DNA from 3 places in the Bacillus sp. NP247 genome. Region 1 is predicted to be linked to each of the others. Evidence: riboswitches for the same ligand, from Rfam matches in the RefSeq annotation. Region 1 holds a riboswitch; each other region holds the start of a gene.
What was found. A riboswitch is a leader RNA that binds a small molecule or an ion and turns the genes downstream of it on or off. The one in region 1 is predicted to bind magnesium.
Positions count from the first base shown of each region.

Region 2: another riboswitch for magnesium. It lies ahead of mgtE (magnesium transporter); the one in region 1 lies ahead of mgtA (magnesium-translocating P-type ATPase).
Region 3: another riboswitch for magnesium. It lies ahead of KPL75_RS22015 (P-type ATPase actuator domain-containing protein); the one in region 1 lies ahead of mgtA (magnesium-translocating P-type ATPase).

Region 1 is NZ_CP076653.1:1,402,021-1,407,290, reverse strand. Features, by position in the region: gene KPL75_RS07310 (MgtC/SapB family protein) at 1-280, opposite strand, end outside; gene mgtA (magnesium-translocating P-type ATPase) at 357-3,062, opposite strand; M-box (ykoK) riboswitch at 3,396-3,561, opposite strand; gene KPL75_RS07300 (DUF3932 family protein) at 3,735-3,986, opposite strand; gene rnz (ribonuclease Z) at 4,176-5,099, shown strand.
Region 2 is NZ_CP076653.1:5,072,739-5,078,008, reverse strand. Features, by position in the region: gene KPL75_RS26320 (undecaprenyl-diphosphatase) at 1-100, opposite strand, end outside; gene KPL75_RS26315 (FtsW/RodA/SpoVE family cell cycle protein) at 123-1,238, opposite strand; gene mgtE (magnesium transporter) at 1,329-2,657, opposite strand; M-box (ykoK) riboswitch at 2,870-3,046, opposite strand; M-box (ykoK) riboswitch at 3,475-3,638, shown strand; gene KPL75_RS26305 (LCP family protein) at 3,762-4,709, shown strand; partial or broken gene KPL75_RS27600 (S-layer homology domain-containing protein) at 4,874-5,270, opposite strand, start outside.
Region 3 is NZ_CP076653.1:4,209,896-4,215,165, forward strand. Features, by position in the region: gene KPL75_RS21990 (GNAT family N-acetyltransferase) at 1-22, shown strand, start outside; gene KPL75_RS21995 (DUF2533 family protein) at 50-322, shown strand; gene KPL75_RS22000 (sulfurtransferase) at 325-1,158, shown strand; RNA gene ssrS (6S RNA) at 1,275-1,457, shown strand; RNA gene ssrS (6S RNA) at 1,479-1,662, shown strand; M-box (ykoK) riboswitch at 1,976-2,139, shown strand; gene KPL75_RS22015 (P-type ATPase actuator domain-containing protein) at 2,491-3,216, shown strand; gene KPL75_RS22020 (5'-3' exonuclease) at 3,349-4,215, shown strand; gene KPL75_RS22025 (FbpB family small basic protein) at 4,545-4,685, shown strand; gene KPL75_RS22030 (acyltransferase family protein) at 5,014-5,270, shown strand, end outside.

The sequences.
Region 1 (5,270 bases):
AAGTTGCTGCTGTATTTAACCCTCTAATACTAAAACCGTCACGAATAATAACACCGCCTCCTAAAAAGCCAATACCACTAACAACTTGAGCGGCGATGCGTGATGGACTAGCATCATGATCAAGCATGACGGATAATAAAACAAATATACAGGCGCCAAGTGATACGAGAGCATTTGTCCGCAAACCAGCCATTCGATGTCTCCATTGTCTTTCCATTCCGATGCAAGCTCCTACAATAATTGCTATAAATAACCTTAATACGATGTCATACCATATCATCATGGTCACCTCCATACATATAAGTACATGTTATATTTTTTAAGAATGAGAGGGGAATCTCCACTCATTCTCATTTTTACAACCAGCTATGAAATTTTTTAATATAAAGTTTTTTCAGGAATTGTGTTAAGGAAGCATAACCTAATAATATTCCTATGAGCCACGGGAAGTAGCTTAGTGGTAATGCTTGTAAACCAATTGCTGCACCAAGTGGTGAGAATGGAATATAAATTCCGATTGCCATAATACAAGCGGTTAATAAAAGAACTGGTATTGATGCTGTACTTTGAATGAACGGAATTTTCTGTGTTCTAATCATATGGACAATTAATGTTTGAGTTAGTAGCCCAACGACAAACCAACCTGATTGGAATAGTGATTGTTCTCCAGGTGTATTTGCACCGAATACATTCCACATGACAACGAATGTGATAATATCGAATATAGAGCTAATTGGACCGATGCAAATAATGAAGTTACGCAAGTTTGCAGTATCCCATTTTCTAGGCTTCTCTAAAAATTCCTTATCCATTTTATCCCATGGAATTGAAAGCTGTGAAATATCATAAAGTAAGTTTTGAATTAATAGATGAATTGCAAGCATCGGTAAGAATGGAATGAAAGCACTTGCCACTAATACACTAAATACATTTCCGAAGTTAGAGCTAGCTGTCATTTTTATATATTTTAAAATATTGCCGAAAGTAGTGCGTCCTTCTAAAATACCTGCTTCTAATATAGTTAAACTTTTTTCAAGTAGAATAATATCGGAAGATTCTTTTGCAATGTCAGTAGCAGTATCAACAGATATTCCAACATCAGCATCACGTAGTGCAACGGCATCGTTAATACCATCCCCCATATAACCTACAGTATGACCATTACCTTGCAATACACGAATGATGCGGGACTTTTGCATTGGATTTAGTTTTGCGAACACTGTGGTTTCTTCTGCTAGTTTCGCTAATGCTTTATCTGGTAAAGAATCAATTTCGTAACCGAGGACAGGCTCACCTATATTTAATCCCACTTCTTTACAAACTTTTCTTGTAACAATTTCGTTATCGCCCGTTAAGATTTTTACTTGTACGCCGTGTTTATGCAATGCTTGAATTGCAGAAGCAGCAGATGGTTTAGGCGGATCTAAAAAGCCGATATATCCAGTAAGGATCATAGCGGATTCATCTTGTACTGCATAAGCTTTATGATAAGGTTTGTTATCTTTCTTGTATGCTACAGCGATGACACGCATTCCTTCACTGTTTAAAGTTTCGCTAAGATGTTTTACATTTGCTCTCATTTCTTCAGTAAGAGGGACAATTTGCCCATCCACTTCAGTGTAATTACAAATTGATAAAATTTCTTCTACGGCACCTTTACAAACCATTGTCTGTTCACCTGAAATATCTTTCACGATAACAGACATGCGGCGACGAGCGAAATCGAATGGAATTTCATCTAGCTTTTGAAAAGTTGATGGATCAAACTTATGGTTTTCCTCTGTATGTTCAATGACAGCTTTATCTATTAAATTTTTCAATCCAGTTTGGTAGAAGCTATTTAAATACGCAAATTGTAAGACGCGATTGCATTCATTTCCGTTAGGATCTAAATGACGAACAAGGACGACTTTATCTTCTGTTAAAGTTCCAGTTTTATCCGTGCAAAGGATGTTCATAGCACCTAAGTTTTGAATTGAGTTTAGCTGTTTTACAATTACTTTTTGTTTAGACATGTTCACGGCACCTTTAGCTAAATTAGCAGTTACAATCATTGGTAACATTTCAGGTGTAAGACCAACTGCAACGGCAATAGCAAAGAAGAAAGCTTCTTGCCAATCTCCTTTTGTAAATCCATTAATGAGAAGGACAATGGGTGCCATAATAAGCATAAATGTGATTAAGAGCCAACTTACTTTGTTCACGCCTTTATCAAAGCTTGTTTCTGCACGTTTTCCGATAACCTTATTTGCTAAAGAGCCGAAATACGTATCCGTACTAGTTGAAACAACAACAGCTTTTGCGCTACCGCTAACAATATTTGTACCCATAAAGCAAAGGTTTTCCATATCGAGCGGATTGTAATTTTTTTTCATGTTTTTCGGTAATATATGTTTATTTTCCGTATGGTAGCAGTTCTCGTATTTTTCTACAGGAAGTGCTTCCCCTGTTAAAGAAGATTGATTAACAAATAAATCTTTAGCGGATAAAATCCGCACATCAGCTGGAACGATATCACCGGCTGAAAGTGAAATAATATCGCCAGGAACAAGTTCTTCAATTGGAATTTCCATTGTATGATTACGGTTTAAATTGGTTATGTTTTTTGTTTCATGTATAAATCCATCTATTCTAAAGACACTCGCGGTTGTTCGAACCATAGCCTTTAACTTATCTGCCGCTTTCTGAGAGCGGAATTCTTGTAGAAAGCGAATCGTTGCACTTAGCAGTACCATTACAGATACGACAATTGTTCCTTGTATGTCATCTGTGAAAAACGAGAGTGCTCCAAGAGCTAATAAAACAAAAATAAATGGATTTTTAAATGCCAGCAGAAATTGAATGTACCACGGCAATGTTTTATTATGAGCGATTTCGTTCGGACCATATAAAGAAAGTCTACGAGACGCTTCTTGTTTAGAGAGTCCATCTTGTGTTGTTTCTAAGAGTTTTAACGCAGAGTATACATCCTGTGTTGCAACTTCCACTAATAATTCGTTATTTGCTTTCATGCTATCTTGATCGTAAGCATGCTTCGTTTCTTGTCTTTGTAAATTTAACATTGGTAGTTCCTCCTTTTCATGAAGGAGGAAACAATCTGTTACTCGACTATTTTAAACAGGGAGGAACAGCTTCTTTCCTACCTACATGGTGAAATATTAACGTAAAACATATGGGTATCTGGGCCGAATCATCACTTGCCACTGTTCCTCACCTCCGTACAATTTAATAGTTTCTGAATATGCTATGTTTGTTTCATAGTAAGGTGCATAAAGATATAAAAAAGACCTTTACTCAAAACGAGTAAAGGTCTGAATTCGCAGTCAAAAAGAGTCAACAACAAAGACTGTTATTAAACATAGATAAAAACAGTTTTTGTGTATGACAAAACATACGCACCTCTCCCTCGTTGAGTTTTAGCACTGTATAGCATAGGTACTGAAACCAGCTACGTTAAGAAAGGCCTTCATTCCGACCTTTCCTGTTGACCCATTGGCGTCTCTCGACATTTTTGGGCAGCAGCGTTTCTCTATACAGGAGCCTCACCTAACAGAGACCATATTCAATTACATGTTGAATGTTAGCACTGTGAAATCGTAGTGTCAATATCTTTTTAATCTGTTTTTTGAAAAATTAAATAGATTTATGATTGGTATATAGTATGAAGTAAGATGTGAAAATTTAAAATTAATGAACATAAAAAAAAGCACTGATTACAGTGCTTTTTTTATAGATTACGAGATTGTAGGATTTTCAAAAATGACAATCTCTGAACTGTTTGTTGTTGAAACGCGTTGTGCGTAATATGTTAAAGCGGAAGAAATATATGATGGCAACGTCTCATTTGTATGTGATGTTGTATATTCATGAATTAATTCTTTTAAAGTAGTCCACTCTAGTTGTGCTGGGTGATCAGAAACGAAAGAACTTACCCAGCGGTCAAATGAAGATGAAAAATCAGTTTGTAAACGAAATACTTCTTTCATAATAAAACGCTCCCTTTAAATGTGATAGTATTATTCTACTACAAAACACGAACGATTGTTAAGTTTTTTATTTGTAATGTTCGTGTTATATAGTTGTCTAGATGATTGGTTATGTAAATTCAATTTGCCATTTGAAATAACATTCCGTAAGATGAAAGATAGATTATATAAAGAGCTGGAGGAAAGAAAGTGGAATTTGTATTTTTAGGAACTGGTGCAGGTGTTCCTTCAAAAGGAAGGAACGTTTCAGCAATCGCCTTACAATTGCTAGAAGAACGAGGGCAAACGTGGCTATTTGACTGTGGTGAAGCGACTCAGCATCAAATTTTACATACATCTGTACGCCCAAGACGCATTGAAAAAATATTTATTACCCATTTACATGGAGATCATATTTTTGGTCTGCCTGGTTTATTAGGGAGCCGTTCTTTTCAAGGAGGAACGACGCCGTTAACAGTGTACGGCCCAAAAGGAATTAAACAATTTATTGAAGTAGCATTATTAGTAAGTACGACACATGTTAAATATCCACTTGAAATCGTTGAGATTACGGAAGAAGGTATTGTGTTTGAGGATAATGAATTCTGTGTAGAAACAAAAAGGTTATCACACGGAATCGAATGTTTCGGATATCGGATTGTAGAGAAAGATATACAGGGAGCTCTTTTAGTGGATAAGTTACTGGGAATGGGTGTGAAACCTGGTCCAGTTTTTAAACGCTTAAAAGATGGTGAAGTAGTTGAATTAGAGAATGGCACAGTGTTAAATGGAAAAGATTTTATCGGCCCGCCTCAAAAAGGCAGAGTTATTACAATTTTAGGCGATACACGATATTGCGAAGCGAGTAGAGAGCTTGCGCAAGATGCTGATGTACTTGTTCATGAAGCGACTTTTGCGGCAGAAGATGAACAGCAAGCACATGACTATTTCCATTCAACAACAGAACAAGCTGCGCGTATTGCATTAAATGCAAATGTAAAGCGATTAATATTGACACATATTAGTTCTCGTTATCAAGGAGATACATATAAGGAATTGCTGAAAGAAGCAAGAGAGTTATTTTCTAATACAGAAATCGCGATGGATTTGAAATCATTTCCAGTAGAAAAGTAATGTTCAAAAAAATGGTGACATATGTTTGCCATTTTTTTTATTTATAATAAAATTTTTTTTTACTAAAACTGTTATCATTTTATATTTATATTGGATAACACAGAAAGTTGTAATGGTTTAGAGATATAGGATAAAAATATATAATATCGATTATTTAGAAAAACTGTTATA
Region 2 (5,270 bases), 1.6 Mb from region 1:
CAAAAAAAATCATTAAATAATCGATGTATATATTTTCTTTCACATGCTCATTTATATACCGAAATCCATTATAATCAAGATTGTTTATTAAATTTAACATTTCTCCTCCATAAGCAAATATATTATCTGTTTATTTTATTGAAAATTGAAATATTTATCAGTATTCCCATTGCCATTAAATTAGCCATTAAAGAACTTCCACCAAAGCTAATAAATGGAAGAGGGGTGCCTGTAAGGGGGAAAATTCCCGTGACACCTCCTAAATTAACAATAGATTGAAGACCTATCATACTCCCGATTCCTATTGATATAAGACTTCCAAATTGACTTTTACACTCTTGAGCAACCTTAAAAGAGCGAATTACTATAGTTAATAAACCAGTTAAAATGATTAGTACCCCTATAATTCCAAGCTCCTCAGATACAATTGACATAATAAAATCAGTATGAGGCTCAGGTAAAAAACCTTCCTTTTGAACACTATTTCCAAACCCACGTCCACTAACTCCACCAGATCCTATGGCAATAAATGAATTTACAAGTTGGTAACCATCCCCTTTTGCATCAAGAAATGGATTGAACACCGTTGTAATACGCGCCATTTGAACATCAGATAAACCATATTTAACTATAAAGTATAAAGTCGGTACCCAAACAATAGAAGTAACCGTTATCCATTTCATTAAAATAGTAATGTTTATTCCAGAACATATAAACATACTAGCCCCTATTCCTAAAATTAATAATGCAGAACCTAAATTGGGTTGTTTGTATATCAAAAAGAACGTAAACATTAAAAACAAAATAACTTTACCACTGCCTTGCCAATATGATTTTTGCACCTCTTGACGTTTTGAAAAAAAACCTGCTAGTACAATAATCACACCCAGTTTAATAAATTCTGCAGGCTGTATTCCAAATATCCAAGATTGTGCATTATTAACAACTTTTCCTTTCCATAAAACTAAAAATAGTAATACAATACTTACCATTACAATACACACGGAAACGATGCGTTTTTTCCATATATGAAAAGGTAGTCCAATACAAATTATTAATCCTATTACTCCTAAAAAAAGTTTATTTAATTGAGAGCGAAAAAAGAAATCACTACTATAGCCATAATTTTTAACTGCAACAATTGAGCTGGCACTATACATCATCAAAGTTCCAAATACAATTGTAATGATAAGCGAAAACACCAACGGATAATCCAGTAACTTGAATACTTTTTTCATTTCTATTCTCTCTTTCTCTATACTTCCAACAAGTTTGTCTACAAACTTTGCAGGAACGAACTTAGGTATAAAAAATTTAATATAAATTTCTTATAAGCCTAGTAACATTTTTGCAATGGTAAAGTACAGAATTAACCCCGTTCCATCGACTAATGTCGTAATGAACGGACCTGAGATAACAGCTGGATCCAGCTTTAACTTATTTAAAATCAAGGGTAATACAGATGAAACAATAGACGACCAAATAACAATGAACAATCCAGTAATAGCTACAACTTGTGCGACTTCTGTACCTACGCCTAAAGTGTACGCACGAATTAATGCCGCCACGGCTAATGTAAGCCCTAGTAAAATGCCTACTAATGCTTCTTTTTTCATAACACGAAATATATCTTTAAATTTCACCTCATTTAGAGCTACAGCTCGAACCAATGTAGTTACGACCTGTGTACCTGTATTTCCACCAGTTCCAATTAACAATGGAATAAAGAACGCCAATGCAACTACATGAGTCAAAGTTTCTTCATAATGTCGAAGTACAGAACCAGTATATGCTTCTGCTACAAACAGAAGTAATAACCACCCTATACGTTTACGGTATATTTGCCAAATAGAGGTTTCGAAATATGGCTTATCTAATGGGGTGCTCCCTCCTAATTTTTGAATATCTTCAGTTGCTTCTTCTTCGAAAACATCCATTGCATCATCGAAGGTTATGATACCTATCATCCGATTATCCATCGTTGTTACAGGTATAGCGGATAAATCATAATCCATTAGCTTTTGTACAGCTTCCTGTTGGTCTAGGTCCACTGAAACTGAAATAACATCCAATGCCATTATTGATGATAAAGTCTTATCATCTGAAGCTAGCAATAATTCACGAATAGAAACAATTCCATTAAGCTGACCACGCGAATCAAGAACATAAATATACGAAATTGATTCTACCCCTGCTCCAATTTTTCTAATATGTGAAAGCGTATCTTTCACTTTCCAATTTTCCCTGGCAGCAATATAGTCAATTGTCATCAAACTGCCCGCTGTTCCAGATTGAAAAACCAGCAGACTTCTAATTCTTTGTTGAGATTCTTCAGACAAAAGTTGTATCAGTTTTTCAGCCTGAAGTGGATGAATTGAAAGAATTACATCAACAAGGTCATCAATAGATTGCCTAGCTAATAGCCCTTCTCCTTTATCCACAGGCAAGTTGGTGCAAATATTATATTGCTCCTCTGGAGTAAGGTAACTAAGAATTTTCGCACCTTTTTCAGCAGGAAAACATTTCATTAAAGATATCTGATCTTTATGATGAAAATCTTTCATTTCCATTGCAATATCATAGGATTGAGTTTTTATAAGTTCTCCTACTAAGTGGATGTCTTTTGTCGTTAATAATCGTTGTAAACATTTTTTCATCGTAATTCCTCCTTAAGGACAGTGGTACTTGTTATCATTTTCCCACTTTTGGGAAAACAAATTTCTTAATAAATATGGGATCAATATCATCAATCATTAGTTTTCCCCCCTTTTATAAGAGATTTATTACAAATAAAATTTCGCATATAAAAAACCTCCCCTAGTGATTCAACTAGAGGAGGCTGATTTTAAAAAAGACATAGCTAAATAAAGCTCATTCCCCCTAGTTGAGTTTTGGCACTATACAACGTAAAGGATGAATCATTCATCACTTAGCTATCTTAAGAAGAGCCTTAATCCGACAATTCCTGTTCTACCCATTGGCATCTTTCGATATTTTTGGGCAATAGCCTGTGTTTGTATAGGAGCCTCACCTAACAGGTTATAAATATTTAAAATTTTTTGCTTGTTTCGTGTTAAAGCATATCCACTATTTTTGAACTTGTCAAGTAATAATAAAACTTATTTCTCCACCTTTTGATATCAAAACATTCCCAAATCATAGATATAAACATCTGTATAATAGTTTATATTTATACAACGAATTTTACAATTTATACACTAAATTTTTAAAATTATAAACTATAAAATTAATTTATTTTTATTATTACACGTGTCTTGACGCTTTATTATTGAAGATTGATGTAAAAATAAAAAATTTAAAACCAAAGACGTCTGATAGATAACAAAAATTTCAACTTGATTCTCTCTCATTTTCACTATAACCTGTATCTTGTACAAAGGGATAAATTTTAAACACATTATTTTCACAGTAGATAAACACACAACATGTAATTTGCTTATTTCTGCAAATAATATATGTCTCTGTTAGGTGAGGCTCCTGTATAGAGAAACGCTGCTACCCAAAAATGTCGAGAGACGCCAATGGGTCAACAGGAACGGTCGAATTAAGGCCCTTCTTAATGTAGCTGGTTTTAAACCTATGCTGTACAGTGCTAAAACTCAATGAGGGGGACTTTTATGATAAAACGACTTGTTTAGCTTTTTCTTAGCAAGGTTTGTTTGTCTCGAAAAAGGCCTTTACTCATATGAGCAAAGGCCTTTTTAATGTGAATATAGTACAAAAAGAAAGGGTGAATCTTCATGAAAAAAAATTGGATCTATCACAATAAAATAAAAGTTATTTTGGGTACGTTATTTTTTATTTCCCTATTGGGAGGAACATATATATACTCTCAATTTTATAACTTTAGTGATAAAACATATCGTGAACTCGAAAGAGGACGCAAATCTATGAAAAGAGAACATAAAATATCCCCTTTAAAAGATAATATTTCCATCTTAATCATGGGAGAGGATAATAGTGAAACAAGAGAAGGAGAATATGGAAAAAACGCAAGGTCAGATGCATTAATGGTTGCTACGATTAATAAAGAAACGGCAGCAATAAATTTGTTAAGTATTCCACGTGATACTCGAGTCTATATACCAATAAAAGCAAAAGAAGATAAAATTGCACATGCGCATGCATTTGGTGGTATAGATAGTACAATAGATACCGTTGAAAAGTTTTTGGATATTCCCGTTGATTATTATATTAAATTTAATTTTGATTCATTCTTAAGTCTTATTGATACGATTGGAGGAATTGATGTAGATGTTCCCGTCACATTTACAGAACAGGACAGCCAAGACCAAGCTGATGCTATTCATTTGGAAAAAGGATATCAGCACCTAAATGGCGAACAGGCCTTAGCCTTGACTAGGACACGCCATATTGATAATGATTTTATGCGTGGACAACGGCAGTTATTAGTTATAGAGGCGATTGGAAATAAAATATTAACCATGAACTCATTAAGCAAGTTTAATAGTATATTAGATACAGTTAGTCCACATATGTCTACCAATTTATCCACAACAGATATGTTCTCTATTGCTAAAACTATGATGGACCACTCACCTAACATTAACAAAAGGCAGATTAAATGTAATGATAAATATATAGATGGTATATACTATGCACAACCTGATAAAGAAAGTGTTCAACAGATTTCGAAAGATTTAAAACAAGAATTACAAAAAAAATAAGAATTTTTTAATATATTTTATTTCAGACAAGATTTATAAATATAAAAATGATATATAGATTTTCTTATATAAATCTCTCGCAATATTTGAAATTTAATTATAAAAAAGTAGAAAGCATTCTTGCTAACAAGAATGCTTTCTGTTTTACACGAGTCTTTTAGTAACTATTTATTTTTAGTAAAAAGGATATAACTAGGGGCATAATATACCCATTGTTCATCACCAATACTTAACCATCCATTTTGTTCCTTGTATACAGAATATGATTCATTTTTACTTAGTTTACGAATTACTTCATAAGTCGTCCCAGGCCCCTTGCGCGGATTTACTCCAGAACCAGTTATGGTAACAACACCTATTGTATTATTGTTATTATTATTTAATACATGTAGCATTCTATTCAGAAAGGCAGCGACTTCTCCGCGAGCGGCTGTACCTTTGGGCATAAATTATAAATTCATTTTTTTCATTTTCTTTTACAATCCCTAGTCCATAAACGCGTTGTACAGCTTGTTTATCATACACTAAGTTCTGATCACTAAAAGGCAAGTCTACTAGCTT
Region 3 (5,270 bases), 2.5 Mb from region 1:
TGCAATGAAATTAAACAAATAAGTATAAATTATTTAGGGGGAAGAGAAGATGGAAGTACATAAAGCAATTACGGCACATTCTCGTAAACAAAATGAGATTGTAAAAATATTTTTACAATTAGATGCGCAACGCGAAGCAGCGATTGAGGCTGCGATCGCACTTGCATCAAATGGAAAACATTTCTCAGTTGATGCAATTAATATGGTAACACAGCAAATTAATGACCTTGCAAAACGCGGCGTTGCACCGCAGCGTAAACTTGTTACAACAGATATGGTTATGGAGTATGTAGGTCGCGTGAACGAGAAAGAAGGGCGTTAAGGATGATTGTTACAGTCGAATGGTTGTGTGAGCATTTAGAAGATGAACATGTCCGTATAGTCGATTGTCGTTTTGATTTAGCGAATCCAAATTGGGGTAAAGAGAAGTATGAGGAAGAACATATTCCCCATGCGTTATATTTTGATTTAAATTTAGATTTATCAAGTTCTGTAATAGAGCATGGTGGTCGCCATCCATTACCAAATATAGAGCAGTTTGCAGACAAGCTTTCACAAGCCGGGATTGATGAACATACGACAGTGATTGCGTATGACAGTCAAGCTGGTGCAAATGCTTCTCGTTTATGGTGGTTATTAAACTATGTAGGACATGAGAAAGTATATATACTAGATGGTGGCTTTCCTGCTTGGAAAGAGAATGGATTACATACAACAACGGAAATTCCTGTTGTTGCACGAAAAACATTCAAAGCAAACATACAAGATAATATGCTTGTAACGATGGAAACGGTCAAAGCGAATATTCATGCAGGTGCAGATATTACGTTAATTGATTCTAGAGAGCCAAAACGTTATGCTGGTGAAGAAGAGCTTGTTGATCCGAAGGCAGGACATATTCCGACAGCAGTAAACTGTTTTTGGAAGGATGGAATTCTAGAATCAGGACAATTTAAAAATGAAGCCCAGCAACAAGAACGTTTCAAAACTCTTTCGAAAGATAAGGAAACAATTGTATATTGTGGCTCTGGTGTTACAGCATGTCCAAATATAGTTGCATTAAAATTAGCTGGTTTTCAAAATGTTAAATTGTATGCAGGTAGCTGGAGTGATTGGATTTCTTATCCAGAAAATCAAATTGCAAAAGAAGAAGATTAATCACTTGCATGCAAAAATAATTTGTATTAAAATAAGGTCACAAGCAAGAGATTGCTTCAAAAATATTATATTTTACACATTGGAAACAATGTGATAATATAACGACAAGTAAATAATACATCCTGCGGTGTGCGTAACTTATTTATGTCTAAAACCGATGTTAGTTTTACGGAAGCTCAATATTTAGTGACCATTATCAAGCCTTCCTTGTGGAGGAAGATATACGGTAACTGTGAGGGCATCCACCTGCGAGTAGCGGGTTTTTGGACATTTACGAGGGACGGCACTTGCGGGGGTCTTATTTCAACTAATATTATATAAAATTCCTACGGTGTACGTAGCTTGTGTATGTCTTAAACCAATAAGTATAATATGGAAGTTCAATATTTAAATGTAGATAGCAGGCCATCTTTTTAAGAAGGAAGTTACAAACATTTGTGAGAACATCCACCTGTGAGAGCAGGTTTATGGACATCTATAGATAACGGCATATGTGGGACTATATAAAAAACCTTACGTTTTATACGTAAGGTTTTTTTGTTGAATAAATATGCTCATGTTATCTCGATTTACCTGTAAAGTTCCCATAATAAATATAGCACTTGCGGTCTTAATCAATTTCTCTTGAATCTAGGGTGAATTCCAAATGTATTCCATCCTGTTGAATATATATAATATCTGAATGGAGAGAGGGTAAGATATCCTCGTAATTCCAAACATCTTTACTTTCTGTCATAATTGAACTTGTAAGGAAAAGTTTCCATACAAAGTGTTGACATCTATTTTAAATAAGAGTAACATTTTCTATGTAATTAAAATAAGTCTCTGTTAGGTGAGGCTCCTGTATAGAGAAATGCTACTGCCCAAAAATGTCGAGAGACGCCAATGGGTCAACAGGAATGATCGAATTAAGGTTTTTCTTAACGTAGCTGGTAATGAACCTATGCTATACAGTGCTAAAACTCGACGAGGGAGAGGTCCGTAGATTTCTAATTATATTAGGAATCGCTTATTTGTGTATGCAATGACCTTTGCTCTCTTATGAGTAAGGGTCTTTTTTGTTACAAAGCTATGAGTAATTTCATAGTATAGATTATAACTAAAAAATAAACGAGGAGGTGAGGAGCATGTCAAATTCTGACTCGGTTCCGTTACCCATATGCTTCAAATCAAAAATATATGATGTAGGCAGGAAACGACTTGTTCCTCCCTCTATATTTATCATGATGTAGCGTTTATTCGAGTATTTAAGCGCTAGACATTTTCACGGTAAAGTGGATAAATCGAGAAACAAAGCGTTTCTTCCTATGTTATAAAGGAGGAGACGATAATATGTTATATGCAAACAAAACTGTGGGTAACACGTCATATAAACTAAGTAAAAAATCAATAAAAGAACAAATAATGCTCCAAAAAAATAAAGATTTATTAATTGAAATTGCAACGAGAGATGTAAAATCTGTATTTGCGTATTTTAAAACAACAAGAGACGGACTATCTGTGAAAGAAGCACAAAAACGTATTCAAGTATACGGCCGAAATGAATTAATTTCAAAAAGAGCGCGTATTGCGGAAGTAATGATAAAGCTAAGTGGAATGATTCCAGGTCTTTCTAAACAAAATGTACGTGATGAATTACAATGTGAAACAGTTACTGTTTCTAGAGTAGAAGCCTCTAGCGTAACAGGGTTAAACAGTGAATTAAAAATGATGAAATTGCCAGTACAAGAGCTTGTACCTGGAGATATGATTTTTCTTGAAGAAGGTGATATAGTACCGGCAGATGTACGTATTATTTATGCAAATGATTTATTAGTAAATGAATCTGTGCTGACAGGAAACGATGCGAGTATTGAGAAATTTGAAAGTTGCTATCATCTTGAACGTAAAAGATTTATTCCATTAAAACGGATGAAAGACTATAATCCACTTGAACTTGAAAATGTATGTTTCAAAGGTACGTATATTGTTGACGGAAATGCAAAGGCTGTAGTTGTTTCGACAGGTAAAAATACGTATTCAGGAATACTTCATACTTGTTGCGGTAGAATGTCTTAATGTGTTAATGATGCTAAATATACAAAAACAATGTATAATAGACAAAGTTGAATAAAAACGTAGAATGGTAATCTATATATAACCTTACGTGATAACGTGAGGTTATTATTTTTTGTTAGTAGGAGAGGAATTATGAAAAAAGTATTATTAGTTGATGGTATGGCACTATTATTTCGTGCTTTTTACGCAACAAGTGTATATGGACAATTTATGAAACGACAAGATGGTACCCCGACGAATGGGATTCATGGTTATATGAAGCATTTATTAACAGCAACACAAGCAATCGAACCAACGCACATTGTAACGTGCTGGGATATGGGAAGTACGACATTTAGAACGGAATCTTTCTCGAATTATAAAGCGAATCGTGCAGCACCGCCGGAAGAATTAATTCCGCAATTTGATTTAGTACAAGAAATGACTGCGAAATTATCTATGCCTGTGATCGGTATGAAAGGTTATGAAGCGGATGATTGTATTGGTACGCTTGCAAAACAATATTGCAATGAAGCGGAAGTTTATATTTTGACAGGTGATACAGATTTACTTCAACTTGTTGATACGAATGTTACAGTTATGCTTCTTCGTAAAGGAATTGGAAATTACGAGTATTACACACCGGAAAAAATCATGGAAGAGAAAGGTGTAGAACCTTGGCAAATTGTGCATGCGAAAGCTTTCATGGGAGATACAAGTGATAATTATCCGGGTGTAAAAGGTATTGGTGAAAAAACAGCGTATAAGCTTATCCAAGAATACGGCACAGTATCGGCAGTACTAGAAAATATAGCATCATTAACGAAAGCCCAGCGCACAAAAATTGAAAGTGATTTAGAGAATTTAAATATCTCTTTACAATTAGCGCAAATTCATTGTGAAGTTCCAATTTCATGCTCATTAGAAGAAGGATTACACACAATGAACGAAGAAAAACTACGATTCGTTTGCGAAGAAATGAATTGGGGAAGACCTGAAATATTAATAAACATGTTATAAATACTAGAAAGACCGATTTAGAATGAATCGGTCTTTCTTTTTTTGTTCACAAAGTTGTCAGAAAATAAACGGAATTTTCATGTGAAGTTCAAATGGATTTCACAACAATCAATTATTATAAGTCTACACAGATAATTACTTATCCCGCATTAACGGGCGGTGGGACTTCTATATCAATATTATAGCTGAATAAAGAGTGATGATGGAAGAGTAACTCCCTGTAAAGGCCCGATTGATGTAGGCTAATAATCAGTGAGGGTAAATCCTCTCATTGATTAAAGTTTCACGTTATCTTTTATATAAACCATCCCCCAAGGAGGAAAATAAACATGCGAAAAAAAGTGAGAAAATCCTTTAAACAATTATTAATAGAAAATAAACAATCCCTACTAACTAATAAAGAGAATATGAAAGAAATTGAAGAACGGATTGAGAAACGACATGTAGCATATAATGGCGCTAATAATTAAATAAAATAAAAAAGATAGCCTATACAGGCTATCTTTTTTATTTTATATTGAAAAAACACTAGTCCTCTCTTTAATTTTGTAAATATGCAACATATTTTTATAGTGTTTTTCTAACAATATTACCCATTTTTCGAGGTTGAAATTGGTATATACCAATTTTTAGGATTCACTATTCATAATATTACAAAAAATGTTACAATACACTCAAATTTATACTATAAAATCATTTTAATATGAAAAATTGGAATGAAAAGAAAGGAGAGGAATATGAATAAAGATGTCGCTTTGAAATGATTACTATCATTTCATTAGGAGTTGATGTAAAACGATGGAGAGGCATGAAGAACTGGATTCTATAAGAGGAATTTCTTCATTGGTAGTAATGATTGGTCATCATTTGATGATTTTCTCAGCATTTCAAAATTACAGTTATGAAGATAATAAACCATTTGTTGTATATCTATTAAAAGAAACGCCTGCACGTCTTATTTTTAGTAGTGGTAACGAATCTGTTATTATCTTTTTTGTTTTGAGTGGATTTGTTTTGTATGAATCTATTCAAAAAACATATAGTAGCTATGGATC